4 regions of the Flexivirga oryzae genome follow, and region 3 is predicted to be linked to each of the others. Evidence: riboswitches for the same ligand, from Rfam matches in the RefSeq annotation. Region 3 holds a riboswitch; each other region holds the start of a gene.
What was found. Region 3 has a riboswitch for S-adenosylmethionine ahead of FHU39_RS02340 (aminotransferase class V-fold PLP-dependent enzyme). Riboswitches for the same ligand answer to the same signal wherever they lie in the genome.
Positions count from the first base shown of each region.

Region 1 (4,204 bases), on a different contig from region 3:
TCCAGACGGTCGTGTTGTTGACACCGGGGAAGTGGGCGCCGAGATGAACCTGCTTGCGATTGCTCATGATGTGTGGCTCCGTTCGTTCACGCGGCCGCGTAGCGATTTGCCGGTCGTGGGAGCCCGAAATGCTCCCGGAGGGTGGTGGTCGTGTAGCGCGGCCGGAACGCAGTGCGCCGTTGCAGGCTCGGCACCAGTTCCCGGGTGATGCGCTCCAGATCCCGCCCCAGCACGCCGGGGCGCAGGCGGAAACCGTCCAGGCCGGCTGCGGACCACTCAAGGAGCAAATCGGCGAGGTCTTCGCTCGTGCCGACGAACACCGCTGCATCGCTTGCGAACTCAGCACCGGCGAGGTCGTCCAGGGAGTTCTTCCGCTCGGTGGCAGCAGCGGTGGACGCCTCGAGGAAGACCACCAGGTCGGCGAGAACGCGGACCTGTGACGCCTCACGCCCGGCCGCGGTCGTCTGCTGCCTGACCTGGGTTGCGATATCTGCCGCGTGCCGGGAGTCGCGTGGCGTCGTCAGTGCGAGGTCGGCGGCCGCCCCGGCGAGTGCGTAGCCGCGCTCGTCGTGTGCCAGCAGCACGACCGGTGGTTGCCCCTGCGGTGGCCGCGGAGTGATCGAGGGGCCGCGGACGGAGAAGTTCGGGCTTTCGAAATCTATGTAGTGCAAGCGCTCCCGGTCGACGAAGCGACCGGTCGCGGTGTCCCGGATCTCGGCATCGTCCTCCCAGCTGTCCCAGAGTCGCCGTACGACCTCGACGTAGTCGCCGACCTCGCCGAATGCCTCGGCGACAGCGGCCTCGGATGAGCTGCCGTCCAGGACCGGTGCGGTCCGCCGCCCGATGTTGGCGAACTCGCGAGGGTCCCCGCTGGTCCGGACCCGGAGCCCGGCGCGGCCGGTGCTGACGTAGTCGAGTGTGGCGATCGACTTGGAGATGTGGAACGGCTCCGTGTGCGGCGCGATCGCGGTCGGCACCAGGCCGATCCGGTCTGTGACGGGTGCAACCCGCGCTGCGATCAGCGCCGAGTCGAGGTTTCCGTGCACCACGTCGGGTGCTTCACCGTCGACGGCGCGGGTGGCCGCGAAACGGTCGTCGATGGAGACGAAGTCGAGCAACCCGCGCTCGGCCTCCTGCACGAGACCCACCCAGTAGTCCGGACGGAAGAGTCGAGCCGGATCCGCGTCGGGCGTTCGCCAGGCGGCGGGATGCCAGCCCGCCCCGTCGAGAGCGACTGCGAGATGGATCGGATAGTCGTTGGACATCAGCATCACCTTCGTTTCAGATGCGGAGTCGCGAAGTGGTCTCTACCGAAGTCCGGCGGAGTGGACCGGGATTCGCGCTTGCGGCACCGGGCGGCGCCGCCAGGTCATCACCTGGAGCACCCCGCCGCGGTGGAGGGTTGCCGGACAGCCAGCCAGGGCTTGACGCTGTCTCTCGTGACCTGCTGTGAGCCTAACGTGACCCGCGAGCTCTGTCTAATCCATAGCGGTTAAGTAGGATTTAAATCACGTTCGGACCGGATGGGATTCGTCCTGTGTGGAGCTCGCTCAGCGAGGCAGCCAGGCGTCATCGGCGTTTGCGAACCGCCGGACCCGGGCCGGAAATCTGCCCGCGAGCAACTGCGCGAGGCTCACGGTGTCGAGGACGACGCGCATGCTGGAGCGCAGACTGACCCACAGCTCGGGCACATGCGTTGCGGTGCCTTCGTATTCGAGTTCGTGCGGCCGAACGCCGTGTACCTCGGCCAACGGTCCGTCGACGCTGCGAATGATCTCGCCGACGAAGATCTGCGTCGGATCTCGGGTGAGGGTGTAGCCGCCGGCGCAGCCGCGCTGTGTCTGGACGATACCGCTGCGGCGCAGCTGGCTCAGGATCGCCTCGACGAACTTGCGCGGCATGTCCTGGTCGGACACGATCCGGTCGATCGTCATCAGCTGGGGGTAGGTGGCGGCAAGTTCGAGGGCGCTGCGGACCGCGTAGTCGCTGCGTGCGGTGATCTGCACCGACGTCACCTCCTCGGCTCGTTTGGCCCCCACGATAACCGGCGTCGTTCCGTGTGGTCGGGCGCTATATCCCATCAGATGGATAGAGGATCACCAAAAGTTGCCTTAATAAAAATGAGAAGTTATGTTTCTGCTCAGGTGATGAGCGGCAGCGTCAAGCCCTGGCTGGCTGTCCGGCAACCCTCCATCCGCGGCGGGGTGCTCCAGGTGACCACCCGATGGGACTGCGGCCCGCGGCTCCCATAAGCGCGACGGTGCACGGCCGGGAACGGATGGGAGCTGCGGCTCCTCCGGTGTCCGGCGACCATCACGCGACACCCGAGAACGACGAGAGCGTGAGGAAATTCGGAATGGCACAGGTCCTTGCCGACCAGTGGTTGGCACCTCCCGATGCGCAGCGAGCGGACGCCGCCGACCCGATTGCGGCAGACAGCCGGCTGGTGGCCAGACGTCGTCCCGGCCGGTGGGTGGTGGCGGTCGTAGCGATCGTCCTGTTCGCCATGCTGGTCAACACCGTGATCACCAACCCGCGTTTCGAGTGGGATGTTGTCGGTGACTACTTCACGAGTACGGCGATCCTGCGTGGGCTCGTGCTGACGCTCTGGCTCACCGGTGCGGTGATGGTCAGTGGGTACCTGCTGGGTATCGCCCTCGCCGCGCTCCGCCTGTCGGACAACCATGTATTACGCACCGCCTCCTTCGGGTTCGTCTGGTTCGTGCGTTCGGTCCCGCCCCTGGTCCAGTTGCTCTTCTGGTTCGAGATCGCGTCCCTCTACCCGCGACTGTCCTTCGGGATCCCCTTCGGCCCCGAATTCGTCTCGTTCCAGACGGCCCACCTGTTCTCGGCGTTGGCCGCGGCATACGTCGCGCTGACGATCGACGCGGCGGCGTTCGCCTCCGAGATCGTGCGCGGTGGGCTGCTTTCGGTCGATGCCGGCCAGACCGAGGCAGCGCATTCGATCGGTCTGTCCAAGTGGCGCACTTTCCGCCGGGTCGTGCTGCCGCAGGCGATGCCCTCCATCATTCCCGCGTCCGGGAACATGCTCATCGGAATGCTGAAGGCCACGTCGCTGGTGAGCGTGATCGCGGTGCAGGACCTACTCGGCACCACCGAGTTGATCTACAACGACAACTTCAAGGTGATTCCTCTCCTCCTCGTCGCAACGATTTGGTATCTCGTGCTGACCACGGTGCTGTCCATCGGTCAGTTCCTGCTCGAGCGACACTTCGCGCGCGGGAAGCGCGGTGCGACGGGCACTCGATCGTGGGGCCAGCACTGGCTGCAGTCCCTTCCTCTGCTGAGCTACCGGCGCACCGGCAAGGGAGCCTCGTCATGACGACCACGACAACTCAGAGCGTGGATGTACGGATACGTAATCTGCACAAGGCATTCGGGGGCCGGGAGGTTCTCTCGGGCATCGACCTCGACATACCTGCCGGGAGCGTCACCGCGATCATCGGGCCGTCCGGATCGGGCAAGTCGACGTTGCTGCGGTGCATCAACCACCTCGAACGCCCGGACGCCGGTTATGTGCAGGTCGGCGGCGAGATCATCGGCTACCGACCGGAGGGTGGCAAGCTGCGCGAACGCAGCTCGCGTGACGTGGCCCGGCAACGCGCATCCATCGGAATGGTCTTCCAGCAGTTCAACCTCTTCGGCCACCGGACGGCGGCCCAGAACATCGCCGAAGGCCAACTCGCGGCCGGCGTCGGATCGGCGGCCGCCCGTCGACGCTCGGCCGAGCTGCTCGCCCGTGTCGGCCTCGCCGGCCGCGAGGGTGCCTACCCGAGCGAGCTTTCCGGCGGACAGCAACAGCGCGTGGCGATCGCGCGGGCGCTCGCTCGCGACCCACGGCTGATCCTGTTCGACGAACCGACCAGCGCACTGGACCCGGAACTCGTGGGCGAAGTGCTCGCTGTCGTGAAGCAGCTCGCGACCACGGGAATCACGATGGCAATCGTCACGCACGAGATCGGCTTCGCCCGTGAGGTCGCAGATCAACTTGTCTTCCTCGACGGGGGACAGATCGTGGCACAGGGTCCACCCACCGAAGTCCTGGACCACACAGACAACGAACGAGCCCGCGCCTTCCTCGCCGCGGTGCTCTGACAGCACTCACCCACGGAGAACGACATGAACACGCACAGCAAGTACCGATCAGCAACCCGGGTCCGACGCGGGCTCAGCGCCTTTGCCG
Region 1 covers NZ_JACHVQ010000005.1:133,083-137,286, forward strand. Annotated here, with positions in the region: partial or broken gene FHU39_RS25140 (LLM class flavin-dependent oxidoreductase) at 1-67, opposite strand, end outside; gene FHU39_RS21560 (LLM class flavin-dependent oxidoreductase) at 87-1,265, opposite strand; SAM riboswitch class IV at 1,335-1,445, opposite strand; gene FHU39_RS21565 (Rrf2 family transcriptional regulator) at 1,551-2,039, opposite strand; SAM riboswitch class IV at 2,144-2,261, shown strand; gene FHU39_RS21570 (amino acid ABC transporter permease) at 2,357-3,343, shown strand; gene FHU39_RS21575 (amino acid ABC transporter ATP-binding protein) at 3,340-4,116, shown strand; gene FHU39_RS21580 (transporter substrate-binding domain-containing protein) at 4,141-4,204, shown strand, end outside.
Region 1: it holds a riboswitch for S-adenosylmethionine, as region 3 does, so the genes downstream of both, FHU39_RS21570 (amino acid ABC transporter permease) here and FHU39_RS02340 (aminotransferase class V-fold PLP-dependent enzyme) in region 3, are expected to answer to the same signal.

Region 2 (4,204 bases), 120 kb from region 3:
ACAAACTGTTCACCAAGCTCGGCAAGGGCATCCCGGTGGCCGGCGGCGTCATGGGTGCCGGGCTGGACGCGTTCCTGCTGTCGCGCATCGCCAAGGGTGCCCGGAAGGAATTCCCGCCCACCGAGCGACTGCTGCGCGCCGGGGGACGTTGACATGCCGCGCCTGCCGAGCGTGCGGTGGGCCGCGATGCGGCGCATCTCCGATGCGCTGCAGGAAGCGATCGAGCCGGGTGGGCCGACGATCACCACCCGGGTCGCGTGCCTGCCGCGGATGACCAAGGCGGTCGCGCGCGGCGAATACACCGGCGTCAGCGCGGGGCACCTTGCGTTGCTGGCGGCGGCCGCCGCGTATGTCGTCTCGCCGATCGACCTTTTGCCCGAGGCCCTGGTCGGGGTGGTGGGGCTGGCCGACGACGCCGTGGTGCTGGCCTGGCTGGCGAGCACGCTCACCCGCGACACCGACCGTTTCCTGGAATGGGAGCAGCGGCGCGGCGACACGATCAAGGGCGAGCGGCTGTCCTGACCGCGGCCGTCCACATCCCCCTGCCGGGGTGAGTCGCCCTCCCCAGGCGGTATGACGGGCGCTGTCCGGCCACCCGGCCGCCGTCGCACGCTGCGGTGCATGACCTCCAGCGTGCACGGCATCGGCGAGATCGTCGCCTACCTGCCCTACAACCTCGGCTTCGTCCCCCGGCACTGTCTTGTCGTGATCGGCATCCGCGCCGGGCACATCTGCCTCACCGCCCGGTGCGACCGGCCCACCAGCGCCGAGGTCCCCGACGTGGTCGCGCACGTCGTGACCACGTTCGCGCGCAGCGACCCGGACGAGGTCCTGGTGGTCTGTTACGACGGGCTCGGTGCCGCGGACCGGCTCTTCGTGCTGGAGCTGGGCGACTCGCTGCGCGCGATCTCGGCAGACATCTCGCACGTCCTGCTCGTCCAGAACGGGGTGGCGCGGTGGCGTGCCGAGCAGTGTTCCTGTGACATCTGTCCGCGGGAGTGGGCGCCGGTGCCGCCCGCGATCGACGTCGCGCCGGTGGCCGAGCGGGTCGCGCGTGGTGTGGTCCCGGCCGAGCACCGCGCCGACCTGGTTCGACGGCTCGAGGTCCGGCACCCGCTCGTCGCCCGCGCCGTCGAGGCACGGATCACCGCCGGGGAGCCGTTGCCGATCGACACCGCGCAGGCGCTGCCCCGGGTCATGCTCGACGGCCTGACCCCGGTCCACGCGGTGCCGGTCGACACGCTCGCGGCCGCGACCGTCGCCGTCGGCTCGATCACGATCCGCGACCAGGTGCTGTCCTGGCTGATGCCCGACTTCCTGCCCGGGGAGCTGATCGACGTGGACGCGCCGATCGATCCGCACCACCTGGGCCTGCCACCCATGTGGTTGCGGGAGGTCGACTCGTTCGACGATCCGGTGGCGACCCTCGGTCAACGACTGGAGGACTGGGTGGCATGCATCCCACCGCCCCGCAGTGTGCCGGTGCTGATGCTGCTCGCCGGCATCCGCTGGACCAGCGGCAACGGCGCGCTGGCCTCGATCGCGGTCGCACGGGCGCTCGAGATCGACCGGCACTGCCGTCTCGCGCTGCTTTTCGCGCAGGCGCTGAACGCCGGGCTGCGTCCGGGCGACGGTGAACAGCGACCGGCCTGACACCACCGGGGCGCGGACCGGCGAACGCTGCCCGCCCCGTGAGACGCACCCGGCGACCACTTCGACGTGGTCCCGCGATTTTGCTACCGTCATACCCGTCATGAGTCCCAGCGTCCGCTGATTTCGGCGGACACAGCCCCGGCTGGCTGGGCGGCAACCCTCCACCGCGGTGGGGTGCCCCGGGTGAGGACAAGGTCGACCGCACCATGCGGTTCGGCAAGCGCGGGGCCACCTGGCCCCTTGGGGCTCGAGGAGTGGCAGGTGACCGTCATACACCCGGCGACGCGATGGTGTGCACCGCCGCACGACGCGAATCCCGACGCGCGCGCGATCCGGTTGACCGACGTCGTCCTGGAGAGCGGCAAGGTCCTGCCCGAGGTCGTCGTCACGTTCCAGACCTGGGGACGTCTCGCACCCGGAGCCGACAACGCGGTCCTCGTCGAGCACGCGCTCACCGGCGACTCCCACGTCGAGGGCGAGGCGGGTCCCGGCCAGCCGACGCCCGGCTGGTGGCCCGGGCTGATCGGTCCCGGCCGGCCGCTGGACACCGACGAGTTGTTCGTCGTCGCGATGAACGTGCTCGGCGGCTGCCGCGGCACCACCGGACCCGGTTCGATCGCCCCCGACGGGAAGCCGTGGGGTTCGCGTTTCCCGCGAACCACGATCCGTGACCAGGTGACGGTCGAGGCGGCCGTCGCGAACGAGCTGGGCATCGACGCCTGGTTCCTGGTGCTCGGCGGGTCCATGGGCGGTATGCGCGCCGTCGAATGGGCCGCCGGCCACCCGGACCGGACCCGGTCGGCGCTCATCCTGGCCAGCGCCGCCCACGCGACCGCCGACCAGATCGCCTGGGGCCAGGCACAGAACCTCGCCATCACGTCCGACCCGGACTTCGTCGGCGGCGACTACTACGGCACCGGCCGGTTCCCGGCCGCCGGCCTGGGGATCGCCCGCCGCATCGCGCACACGACCTACCGCAGCGCCGACGAGCTCAACGACCGCTTCGGCACGCGTGCCCAGGTCGGCGAGGACCCGTTGTGTGACGGCCGGTTCGCGGTCGAGAGCTATCTGGACCACCAGGCGGGGAAACTCGTCGGGCGCTTCGACGCGGGTGCCTACGTGCAGCTCACCGCCGCCATGGCCACCCATGACGTGACCCGTGGGCGGGGGAGCCTGGTGGAGGTTCTCGGCTCCTACCAGGGGCTGCTGCGGGTCGCGGCCGTCGACACCGACCGGCTCTTCCCGGCGGCGCTGTCCGAGGAGATGGTTGCGGCATACGGACGAGGGCACGTCCGGATGATGCGCTCGGGTCACGGACACGACGGTTTCCTCATCGAGACCGAGCAGGTGGGTGCCATCGTGACCGAGACGGTGGCGGACGCCCGTGGACACCGATGGCCGGTGCGCGCAGCCGGCTGACGTGACCCAGGTCACCGAACGGCGTGCCCCTGCGTGGCGGCCGTCCGGTAGCGTCGGCGTTACCCCTCGGATCGGGGGTGTGCCGGAAGAGGTGATCGCACAGTGGCTGTCGTCGTGGGATACGTGCCGACCAAGGAGGGCGCGGCGGCGCTGCGGCGCGCGGCATCCGAAGCAGTGGTGCGCGGGACCCCGCTGGTCGTCCTGGACTCGGCCCGTTCCGACGGGGAGGACCAGGCCCCGGACGCACACGCACAACTGGAGGCGCTCGCCGAGCAGGACGTCAGTTACGAGGTCCGCACGGTCGCGCCCGGGCAGGACGCGACCGACGAACTGCTGCGGATCGCCGAGGACGAGTCCGCGGATCTGCTGGTGATCGGGCTGCGGCGCCGGTCACCGGTCGGCAAGCTGATCCTGGGGGCGAACGCGCAGCGGATCCTGCTCGACGCGGCGTGTCCGGTGCTTGCGGTCAAGCCTTCTGAATAGGCCTCAGCGAGGCGGATCTGCCTGCGGCCCAGCAGTTTTCGGGTGCGTGCACACGCCACGCCGAGGGGCGGCGACGGGGCGATGGAATGTTCTGTGCCCAGACTCGTTTTATAATGGTGAGGAAGTGCTCGCGGCCGGGTCGGACCAGCCCGGTTTCGCGATCGCGTCGCAACCCCAACCTCGGTCGGCCGTCCTCCTCGGACGGCAGCGTAGTGATGTCCGTATACCTGCGGGCCGAAAGTCTTGGAAGGTAGTTGGTGGACCCAGTGTCGAAAACCCCCGGAGCCCCGGCCCTGCCGGCGGAATTCGCGCATCCCGCGCTGCAACAGTTGATGGCCGCCGGCCTTGCGAACGGCTCGATCGACAGCACGCAGCTGAAGGATGCACTGGAGGTCAGTGAGATCGCTCCGCAGCGGATGAAGACCGTGCTGCGGGCGCTGGACGAGCAGGGCATCGCGGTGACTCTGGACACCGAGCACGCGGCGCGCGCGGTCGCGACCACGACGACACGACGCGGCACCAGCCAGAAGGCGGCAGCCAAGAGCACCGCGAAGAAGCCGGCGGACGACACGAGCGACGAGAAGCCGGCTGCCAAGAAGGCCGCGGCCAAGAAGGCTCCCGGCGCCTCCGCCGAGGACGAGGCCGCTGC
Region 2 covers NZ_JACHVQ010000001.1:612,302-616,505, forward strand. Annotated here, with positions in the region: gene FHU39_RS02835 (EcsC family protein) at 1-152, shown strand, start outside; gene FHU39_RS02840 (YkvA family protein) at 154-522, shown strand; gene FHU39_RS02845 (DUF4192 domain-containing protein) at 622-1,653, shown strand; SAM riboswitch class IV at 1,750-1,882, shown strand; gene metX (homoserine O-acetyltransferase MetX) at 1,915-3,072, shown strand; gene FHU39_RS02855 (universal stress protein) at 3,175-3,555, shown strand; gene FHU39_RS02860 (RNA polymerase sigma factor) at 3,888-4,204, shown strand, end outside.
Region 2: it holds a riboswitch for S-adenosylmethionine, as region 3 does, so the genes downstream of both, metX (homoserine O-acetyltransferase MetX) here and FHU39_RS02340 (aminotransferase class V-fold PLP-dependent enzyme) in region 3, are expected to answer to the same signal.

Region 3 (4,204 bases):
CTGGGCGTCGACACCGAACGAGTCCAGTGTCTGGGTCAGCGCCTCGACCACGCGGTCGTTGGCGGCCGAGCGTGCCTTCGGCGTGGTGCCGGGCTTCAGCACTTCGTTCGAGGGCAGCGTGTAGGTGACGTCGCCGGCGAGCTGGAGTTGCTCGACCCGCTGCGGCAGCGGGGTGGTCGGGGGTGCCTGCAGCGGTGCCACGGCGACCGACTCCGGCGGTGCGCCCTTGGTGCCGGGCAGCGGCACCGCACGTGCGTCGGCGGCCGGCCGGGCCTCCGGAGTCGTGCTGGGCGGGGTGTCGCAGTCGACGTCGAAGACCTCGCTGTCGCCGGGGTCCTTCTCGCCGGGGCGCAGCACCCGGCCGCTCTTGGTGCGTCGCGGGACGACGGTCGCCGCCTGCTCGAACGGTTCGTCGCCGTCGAGACCGGGGTCGTCCGACTCGTCCTTCTTCGGCTTGCGCCGACGCTTGCGCTTCCCGCCGTCGATCTGGTCGCCGTGCAGGTCCTGGGCGACGGCGTCGACCGGCTCGTCGTCGTCCGAGCCCGGCCCGCCGTGCTCGAAGAGGCGCGCGCGCAGCATCATCAGTCGGGCCGGGATCATCGAGACCGGTGTCGCCGTCATCACCAGCACGCTGAAGATCAACAGGATCGCCAGCAGCGCCATCGCGCCGACCGTGTGCACCGCCGCGACCAACGGACTGCTGGCCATGAAACCGACGATGCCGCCGGCCCCGCGCAGCGCCTTGGTCTGGCTCGGCTGGGGGATGTCCTTGGCGATGCTGGTGATGCCGCACACCGCGATCGCGAAGAGCGCGAGGCCGACCATCACCCGGTTGGTGCCCTGGTCACCGCGCGGTGAGCGCATGAGGTGCACGCCGATCAGGACCAGCACCAGCGGCAGCACGAGCGCGCCGAGCCCGAAGGTCCCGGCGACGATCGCGTGTATGACGTCGCCGACCGCTCCGGTCAGCCCCCACCACTCGCGCGCGGCGATGATGATGGCGGCCGCGACCAGCGCGAAGCCGAGGCCGTCGCGCCGCAACTCCGGCTCGAGGTCGCGCGCGGAGTGCCCGACCCGACGGGCCGCGCCCCCTGCGACGTGCGCGACACCCATCCAGGTGCCCTTCGCGGCGCGCAACGGCAGCGGCAGGCCACCGCTCGCGGGCTTGCCGCCGGACCGTGCCTTGGCCGGCGACTTCTTCGCAGGTGGGCGCGTGGAACTGCGTCCGGACGACGGCCGGGAACGCGAGCCGGACCCGCTGGACCCGGATTTGCTCCGGGTCGCACGCGTGGTCGCCTGCGACGATGACGAACGAGTAGGCACCCAAACACCGTACGCGAGAGTCCCACCAGCCTCATACGAAACACGCCGCTCGGTCGGGCGGCGCCTTCCCCGGGCATACGTCGCCCCAGTGGGGACTCCCGCACGCCCCGGGCCGGTTTCCCGGTCATAGCTCGCCCCAGGGGCGACTCCGGCACGCCCCTCGCCGCATTTCCGGTCATAACTCCCCCCAGTGGCGACTCCCGCACGCCCCGGGCCACCACACCCGGGCATACGTCGCCCCAGTGGGGACTCCGGCACGCCCCGGGCCGCCATACCCGGCCATACGTCGCCCCAGTGGCGACTCCGGCACGCCCCCGGGTTGACGCCGACCACCCGGGTTCGGCTACATTTGCCACCAGGTCACGAGTCTCAGCGTCAAGCCCCGGCTAGCTGAGCGGCAACCCTCCAACCGCGGTGGGGTGCTCCGGGTGACGACCGGGCCGACGTGCAGACACGCCGGCAAGCGCGGATCGGCCCTGCACTTGCGCCATCGTCGATCCCTGGATCGACGAAGGAGCAGCACCTTGAGCATCACCATCGACCCCCGGCAGGACACTGCCCAGCACCGGTTCGGCATCCCGGAGACCACCGCACCCGCCCCGAAGCGCTCCGGCGAGGGCCTGCCGCAGACCATCTCCGCCGACCTCGGCGTCCCGACGGTGCACCGGACCGTCACCGACTACGCCAACTTCGACCACGGTGCGACCACCCCGGCGCTGCTGCAGGTGGCCGACGCGGTCACCAAGGTCCAGCGACGCTACGGCTCGGTGCATCGCGGTGCGGGCTACGCCAGCCGCGTCACGACCGGCTGGTTCGAGGCGGCCCGGGCCGAGGTGGCCGACTTCGTCGGGGCACGCGCCGACGACCAGGTCGTCTTCACCCGCAACACCACCGACGCGCTGCGGTTGCTCGCGCACTGCGTCCCGCAGGACGCACAGGTCTTCGCCTGGGAGTCCGCACACCACGCCGCCGTGCTCCCCTGGCCGGGGTCGCGCACCACCCGGCTGCCGGTGCCGACCAGCACCCCGCACGCCGCGCAGCTGCTGCGCGAAGCACTGCAGCACTCCCCCTCGACCACCAACCTGGTCGTCATCACCGGTGCCTGCAACGTCACCGGTGAGATCTGGCCGGTGGCCGAACTCGTCGCAGTGGCACAGGAGTTCGGCGCCCGGACGGTGCTCGATGCCGCGCAGTACGCACCCCACGTCGCGCTCGACATCGCCGCCCTGGGCGTCGACTGGGTGGCCTTCTCCGGTCACAAGCTCTATGCCCCGTATGGCGCAGGCGTGCTCGCCGGCCGCACCGACTGGCTGGACGCCGCGGACCCCTACCTGCCGGCCGGTGGCGCGACCGCCCGGGTCCACCGCGACCACACCCAGTGGCACCGCGGTCCGGCCCGGCACGAGGGCGGCACCCCGAACGCGGTCGGCGCCGTCGCGATCGCGGCCGCCTGCGCCACCCTGCGCTCGAACCGCACGACCATCGCCGCGCACGAGGCGCAGCTGTACGCACGCCTGCACGCGGGCCTCGCCGCCATCCCCGGCGTGCGGATCCTGGCGGCGCTGGGCGACCGGCCCAACGTCGGTGTCGTGACGTTCACCGTCGACGGTTACGAACCGTCACTGGTCTCCCAGGTGCTCGCGGACGAGCACGCCATCGCCGTGCGGGACGGCCGGTTCTGCGCCCACCTGCTGTGTGACGCGATCGCCGGCGACGATGCCACCGCGATCCGCGCCAGCCTCGGCCTGGCGACCACCGGCGAACACGTCGACCGGTTGGTGTCGGCCGTGCGCCGGCTGGTCGAGCACGGACCCGCGCTGTCCTACGTGCACACCGGCGACGGCTGGTCCGCACCGGCAGACCCCCGGGATCTGGCCGAACCACTGCCCTGGTGACGCGCCGGGGCGGCATACCCGGCGGTGGGCGCCGTGACGAATGTGACGCACGCGACACGATTTCCTGTGACCTTCGCAACACTTCCCAAAAAAGTCACGAAATGGTCACGACTGAACTTGGAAATCGTCGCCGGACCACGTAGCTTCGAACATCGGTGGTTCAAACCTCGTCCCCTGGCGAAGGTCAGATCCATCCCCGGAGCCGTGCAACCCGGCACAGTTCCGGTCTTGGCCTGTGGCCCGCTGCGCACAACCTCGTCGAGCGGCCATCGAAGCCCGGGACGGTCCCGGAGGCCCGACGAGGACGGGGAACCCAACTTCGGCCGTGCCACGGCCTTGGGGTGAGAGCAGGCCTCCTGGCCTGCCGGGCACCTGACAGCCCGACCCGACAGCTAACCCCGCAAGCGCACGTCAGGAGAGGAATCAATGGACCTCAGCACGAACATCAGCCGCAAGACCCGCGTCGCCGGCATCGGGGTTGCCGCCGCCGCAGCCCTCGCCGCAGCCGGCGTCGCCACCGCGAGTGACGCGCACGCCGCCTCGTGGAGCACCTGGGACGCCGTCGCCGCCTGTGAGAGCGGTGGCAACTGGGCCATCAACACCGGCAACGGTTTCTACGGTGGCCTGCAGTTCACGCACCAGACCTGGATCGGCTACGGCGGCGGCGCTTACGCGTACAACGCCAACCTGGCCAGCAAGTCGGCGCAGATCGCCATCGCCGAGAAGGTGCTCGCTTCGCAGGGCCCCGGCGCCTGGCCGGTCTGCTCGGTGCGCGCGGGCCTGACCCGTGGCGGTGCGCCCGCCACGACGCCGGCACCGGCACCGAAGGCGTCGACGCCCACCTACACGGCGCCCAAGAAGACCTATACCGCGCCGAAGAGGACCTACACCGCGCCGAAGGTGTCGCGCTCCAACACGCGCCCCACCGTCACCGCGCCGAAGCAGAGCTACACCCTTCCCAAGGTGACGCTCTCCGGGAAGTCGGT
Region 3 covers NZ_JACHVQ010000001.1:492,715-496,918, reverse strand. Annotated here, with positions in the region: gene FHU39_RS02345 (FtsK/SpoIIIE family DNA translocase) at 1-1,113, opposite strand, end outside; SAM riboswitch class IV at 1,682-1,795, shown strand; gene FHU39_RS02340 (aminotransferase class V-fold PLP-dependent enzyme) at 1,848-3,218, shown strand; gene FHU39_RS02335 (LysM peptidoglycan-binding domain-containing protein) at 3,645-4,204, shown strand, end outside.

Region 4 (4,204 bases), 1.9 Mb from region 3:
AACCGACGGCGACCCGTTTGCCACTGAGGTTGCGGTAGTCACCGCCGAACTTCCAGTCGCTGGAGGCCAGTTGCTCGAAGGCGAGGTTGTCCTTGCGGTAGCAGGCGAAGTCGTACTTCTGCTTGCGCTCCTCGGTGTCGGTGATGTTGGAGAAGCCGACGTCGGTCTTCCCGCTGTCGATGCCGACGAACAGGTTCTCCCAGGTCGCGTTGGTCACCTCCGGTTTCAGCCCCAGCACCGCCGCGACGAGGCGCCCCAGGTCCGGCTCGGCACCGGTCAGTGTCTGGTGATCCGTGCCGACGTACGCCAGCGGCGGGAACCCGGCCGGCAGGGCACCCTCGCCGATGACGAGCTTCCCGCTCTTGCGCACCGCTGCGGGGAGCTGGGCCCGGATCGATGCGACCGGCTTGACGGTGAGAGTGGCCTCGCGCCCCGCGCCGTTGGAGAGGGCACCGACCACCACCTTCCCGGACCCGGTGGTCTGCGTCGGGGTGGAGGCCGCGCTGCTGGCGCAGCCGGTCGCGGTGGCGATCGCCGCGACCGACAGGAGTCCCACGGCGGTGGAACGTCCCTTGGTGGTTCTGGACATGGCTGTACTCCTCGAGTCGTGACCCGTCGGGTCTGCGAATGGTGTTGCGATCAGGAAGGATCAGAGGGTGTGCCGGCGCCGAGCACGGCGCCGATGAACTGCCGGGTGCGGGCCTTCTGCGGCTCGTCGATGACCAGCTCGGGCGGCCCGGACTCCACGACCTGCCCCTGGTCGAAGAAGACGATCCGGTCGGCGACCTCGCGGGCGAAGGCGATCTCGTGGGTCACCAACACCATCGTGACGTCGTCGGCGGCGCAGTCCCTGATCACCGACAGGACCTCGCCCACCAGCTCCGGGTCGAGGGCCGACGTCGGTTCGTCCAGGAGCAGCACGCTCGGCTCCGGCGCGAGTGCCCGGGCGATCGCCACCCGTTGCTGCTGCCCCCCGGACAGCTGGCGCGGGTAGTGATCGGCCCAGTCGGCCAGGCCGACCCGGTCCAGCAGCCGCAGTCCCGTCTCCCGCGCGTCGGCCCGGGCCAGTCGGCCGGTCGCCCGCGGCGCCGCGACGACGTTCTGCACCGCCGTCAGGTTTCCGAACAGGTTGAAGTTCTGGAAGACGAAGCCGATCCGTCTGCGGTCCCTGCGGGCCTGCCGGTCCCCCACCGCGCGCAGCCGGCCGCCTTCCCGGCGTACGCCGAGCAGCTGCCCGTCGATGCACACGTACCCGCTGTCGAGTTGCTCGAGATTGGCGATGGCACGCAGCAGGGTCGACTTCCCGGACCCGGATGGACCGATCACCGCGACGATCTCGCCCGGTCGGACCGTCAGGTCGACGCCCCGCAGCACGGCGTTGTCGCCATACGACTTGGTCGCGCCGTGCACGGATATCGCCGCGGTTGCTGCCGGAAGACGCTGGGGTGCTTGCTGATTCATCTCGCACCCGCCTTCTGCAGTCGGCGACCGGCCAGCGCCGACCGGACCCGCTGCAGCGGAGTGGGCGGCAGGCTGCGCACGGCACCGCGCGCGTAGAAGCGCTCGACGTAGAACTGGACGACCGAGAGGGCGCTGGTCAGCAGGACGTACCAGACGGTGGCCACGAGCAGCAGCGGCACGATGTCGCCGTTGTAGGTGCTGCCGACCGTCTCGACGGCACCGAAGAGGTCCAGCAGGGACACGTAGTAGACCAGCGAGGTGCTCTTCAGCAGCCCGATGAGCTGGTTGACGTAGGTCGGCACGATCGACCGCAGCGCCTGCGGCAGGACGATGCGGCGGAACTCGTAGCTCTTGGGCACTCCGAGTGCCGCGGCGGCCTCCGTCTGCCCGGTGTCGACGGAGAGCACGCCGCCGCGGACCACCTCGGCGGCGAAGGCCGCCTCGTTCAGGCTCAGCCCGACCACCGCCAGCAGCAGCGGGCCGGCCAGCGAGGCCTCGTCGAAGTGCACGAACTCCGGGCCGAACGGCACCCCGAGACTGAGCGTGCGGTAGAGCGCACCGAAGTTGTACAGGAACAGCAACAGCACGATCAGCGGGATCGAGCGGAAGAACCAGATGTAGCACCAGCTGACGGTCTGCAGCACCGCGTTGCGCGACAGCCGCATGGCAGCCAGCAGCACGCCGCCGACCAGGCCGGCGACCGCACTGAGGGCGGCGACCTCGAGCGTGACCAGCAGTCCCTTCAGGATCACCGGCTGCAGGAACCAGTACGCGAAGCGGTCCCACTGGAAGAACGGGTTGGTCACCAGCGCATTGACGAACTGGGCGACCAGCACCAGGACGACGGCGGCGGCGACCCATCGGCCGGGGCGGCGATGCGGATGGACCCGGTCGTCGACGGAGGACGATGCGGCCACCGGGCCGGGATCTTCGTGCTGCGGCACCGGCTTGCGGCTCGTGCCGCGGCGCCAGGTTGTTGCTGTCATGGACGACTCACAATCCTCGACCGGACGCTTCGGTCCGTCGAGCACGCGCTTACCGACGCCACTACGACGCCGATCAGGTCATCACCTGGAGCACCCCGCCGCGTGGGAGGGTTGCCGGCCAGCAAGCCAGGGCTTGTCGCTGACGCTCATAACCATTCGTTCGGAATCTTATCTACTCTACTTATCCTATGGAAGTAGTAGAGATATGACGTGAGTCACAGCGAGCTAGCCGCGGACGGGCTGCAGGATGGCGACGCACTCCACGTGGTGCGTCATCGGGAAGGCGTCGAACGCGCGCAGCGAGTCGACGTGGTAGCCGGCGTCTGCGGCGTAGGACAGATCGCGGGCGAGCGCCGCCGGGTCGCAGGCGATGTATGCCGCCCGCCGCGGCCCTCGGGCCAGCAGCCGGCCGATCACCTCGCGTCCGGCCCCGGACCGCGGCGGGTCCAGCACGACCAGGTCGACCCGGTCGAGGCGGTCGACGGCGGCCTCCCACCCGGCGCGGCCGATGTCGGCGCGTTCGAGCGAGGCCCGGGGCAGATCCGTCAGGTTGTGCTGCCCGTCGGCCACCGCCCGGGCATCACCCTCGAGGCCCAGCACCCGGCCGGCCGGACCGACCGCCTCGGCGAGGAAGGCGGTGAAGACACCGACCCCGGCATACAGGTCCAGCACCTGCTCCCCCTGCTCGGGCCGCAGGCCGTCCAGCGCGGCGCCGACGAAGGTGGCCGCCGCGCCGGGGTGCACCTGCCAGAAACCACGAGCGGACACGGCGAAGTCGCGCGCGCCGTGGCCCGGCACGGTCACGCGCTCCAGCACGTCCGGGAGATCGTCGCTGGTCTCGATACGCGAACCTCCCCCGCTGCGCTCCTCCGGTCCGCTACTCGACCCGCGAGATGGTGCGCCGCGAGATGGTGCGCGAAGCGGCAGGTCGACGGCGACGACCTCCCCGTTGCCGGCGACCGCCACGTCGACGCCCGTGACGCCGTCCGCGGCGCGCTCCGTCAGCAGGCCGGTCGCGGCGATGTCGGGCACGGCGATCAGGCAGTCGTCGACCGGCACCACGTCGTGCGACCGGTGTTTGCGCAGGCCGAGCCGGCGGTCGGCCGCGACCGCGAACTCCACCCTCGTCCGCCAGCGCAGGCCCTCCTCGTCACCGGGCACCGGCTCGACCGAACCGGACCACTCGAGCCCGGCCAGCCGGCGCAACTGCTCACGCACGACCCTGGCCTTGAGCTCACGACCGAAGGCCGCGGACGTGTGCTGCCAGTCGCAGCCACCGCAGGCGCCCGGACCCGCGAATCGGCATGGTGCGGTGCGGCGTTCGGGCGAGGACTGCAGGATCTGCACCGCGTCCGCGCGCAGGAAACGGGACGCCGACCCGCCGTCGGTCACCTCCGCGATGACCCGCTCCCCCGGCAGCGTGTGCCGGACGAAGACGACCCGGCCGTCGTGCCGGGCCACGCAGTGCCCGCCGTGCGCCACATCTCCGACCTCGAGTTCGAGCCGGGTGCCGACCAGCGAATCACCCTGTGCCGCAGGGCGGGCCGACGTACGGCGTCGGTTCGGCCGGCCACGACGCCGGTTGCGGCCCTGCCCGCCGCTCATCGGCCGCCGCGCCGCACCGAGCCCGGCGCCGGCCCGTCATACCGCATCTCGTGCCCCTGGCTGGACCGCAGCTGCCAGGGCACGCTCGCCACCAGCACGCCCGGGGTGAACAGCAGACGGGACTTCAACCGCAGCGCGGACTGGTTGTGCAG
Region 4 covers NZ_JACHVQ010000001.1:2,344,903-2,349,106, forward strand. Annotated here, with positions in the region: gene FHU39_RS11060 (transporter substrate-binding domain-containing protein) at 1-589, opposite strand, end outside; gene FHU39_RS11065 (amino acid ABC transporter ATP-binding protein) at 640-1,461, opposite strand; gene FHU39_RS11070 (amino acid ABC transporter permease) at 1,458-2,447, opposite strand; SAM riboswitch class IV at 2,488-2,601, opposite strand; gene FHU39_RS11075 (class I SAM-dependent RNA methyltransferase) at 2,673-4,052, opposite strand; gene FHU39_RS11080 (APC family permease) at 4,049-4,204, opposite strand, start outside.
Region 4: it holds a riboswitch for S-adenosylmethionine, as region 3 does, so the genes downstream of both, FHU39_RS11070 (amino acid ABC transporter permease) here and FHU39_RS02340 (aminotransferase class V-fold PLP-dependent enzyme) in region 3, are expected to answer to the same signal.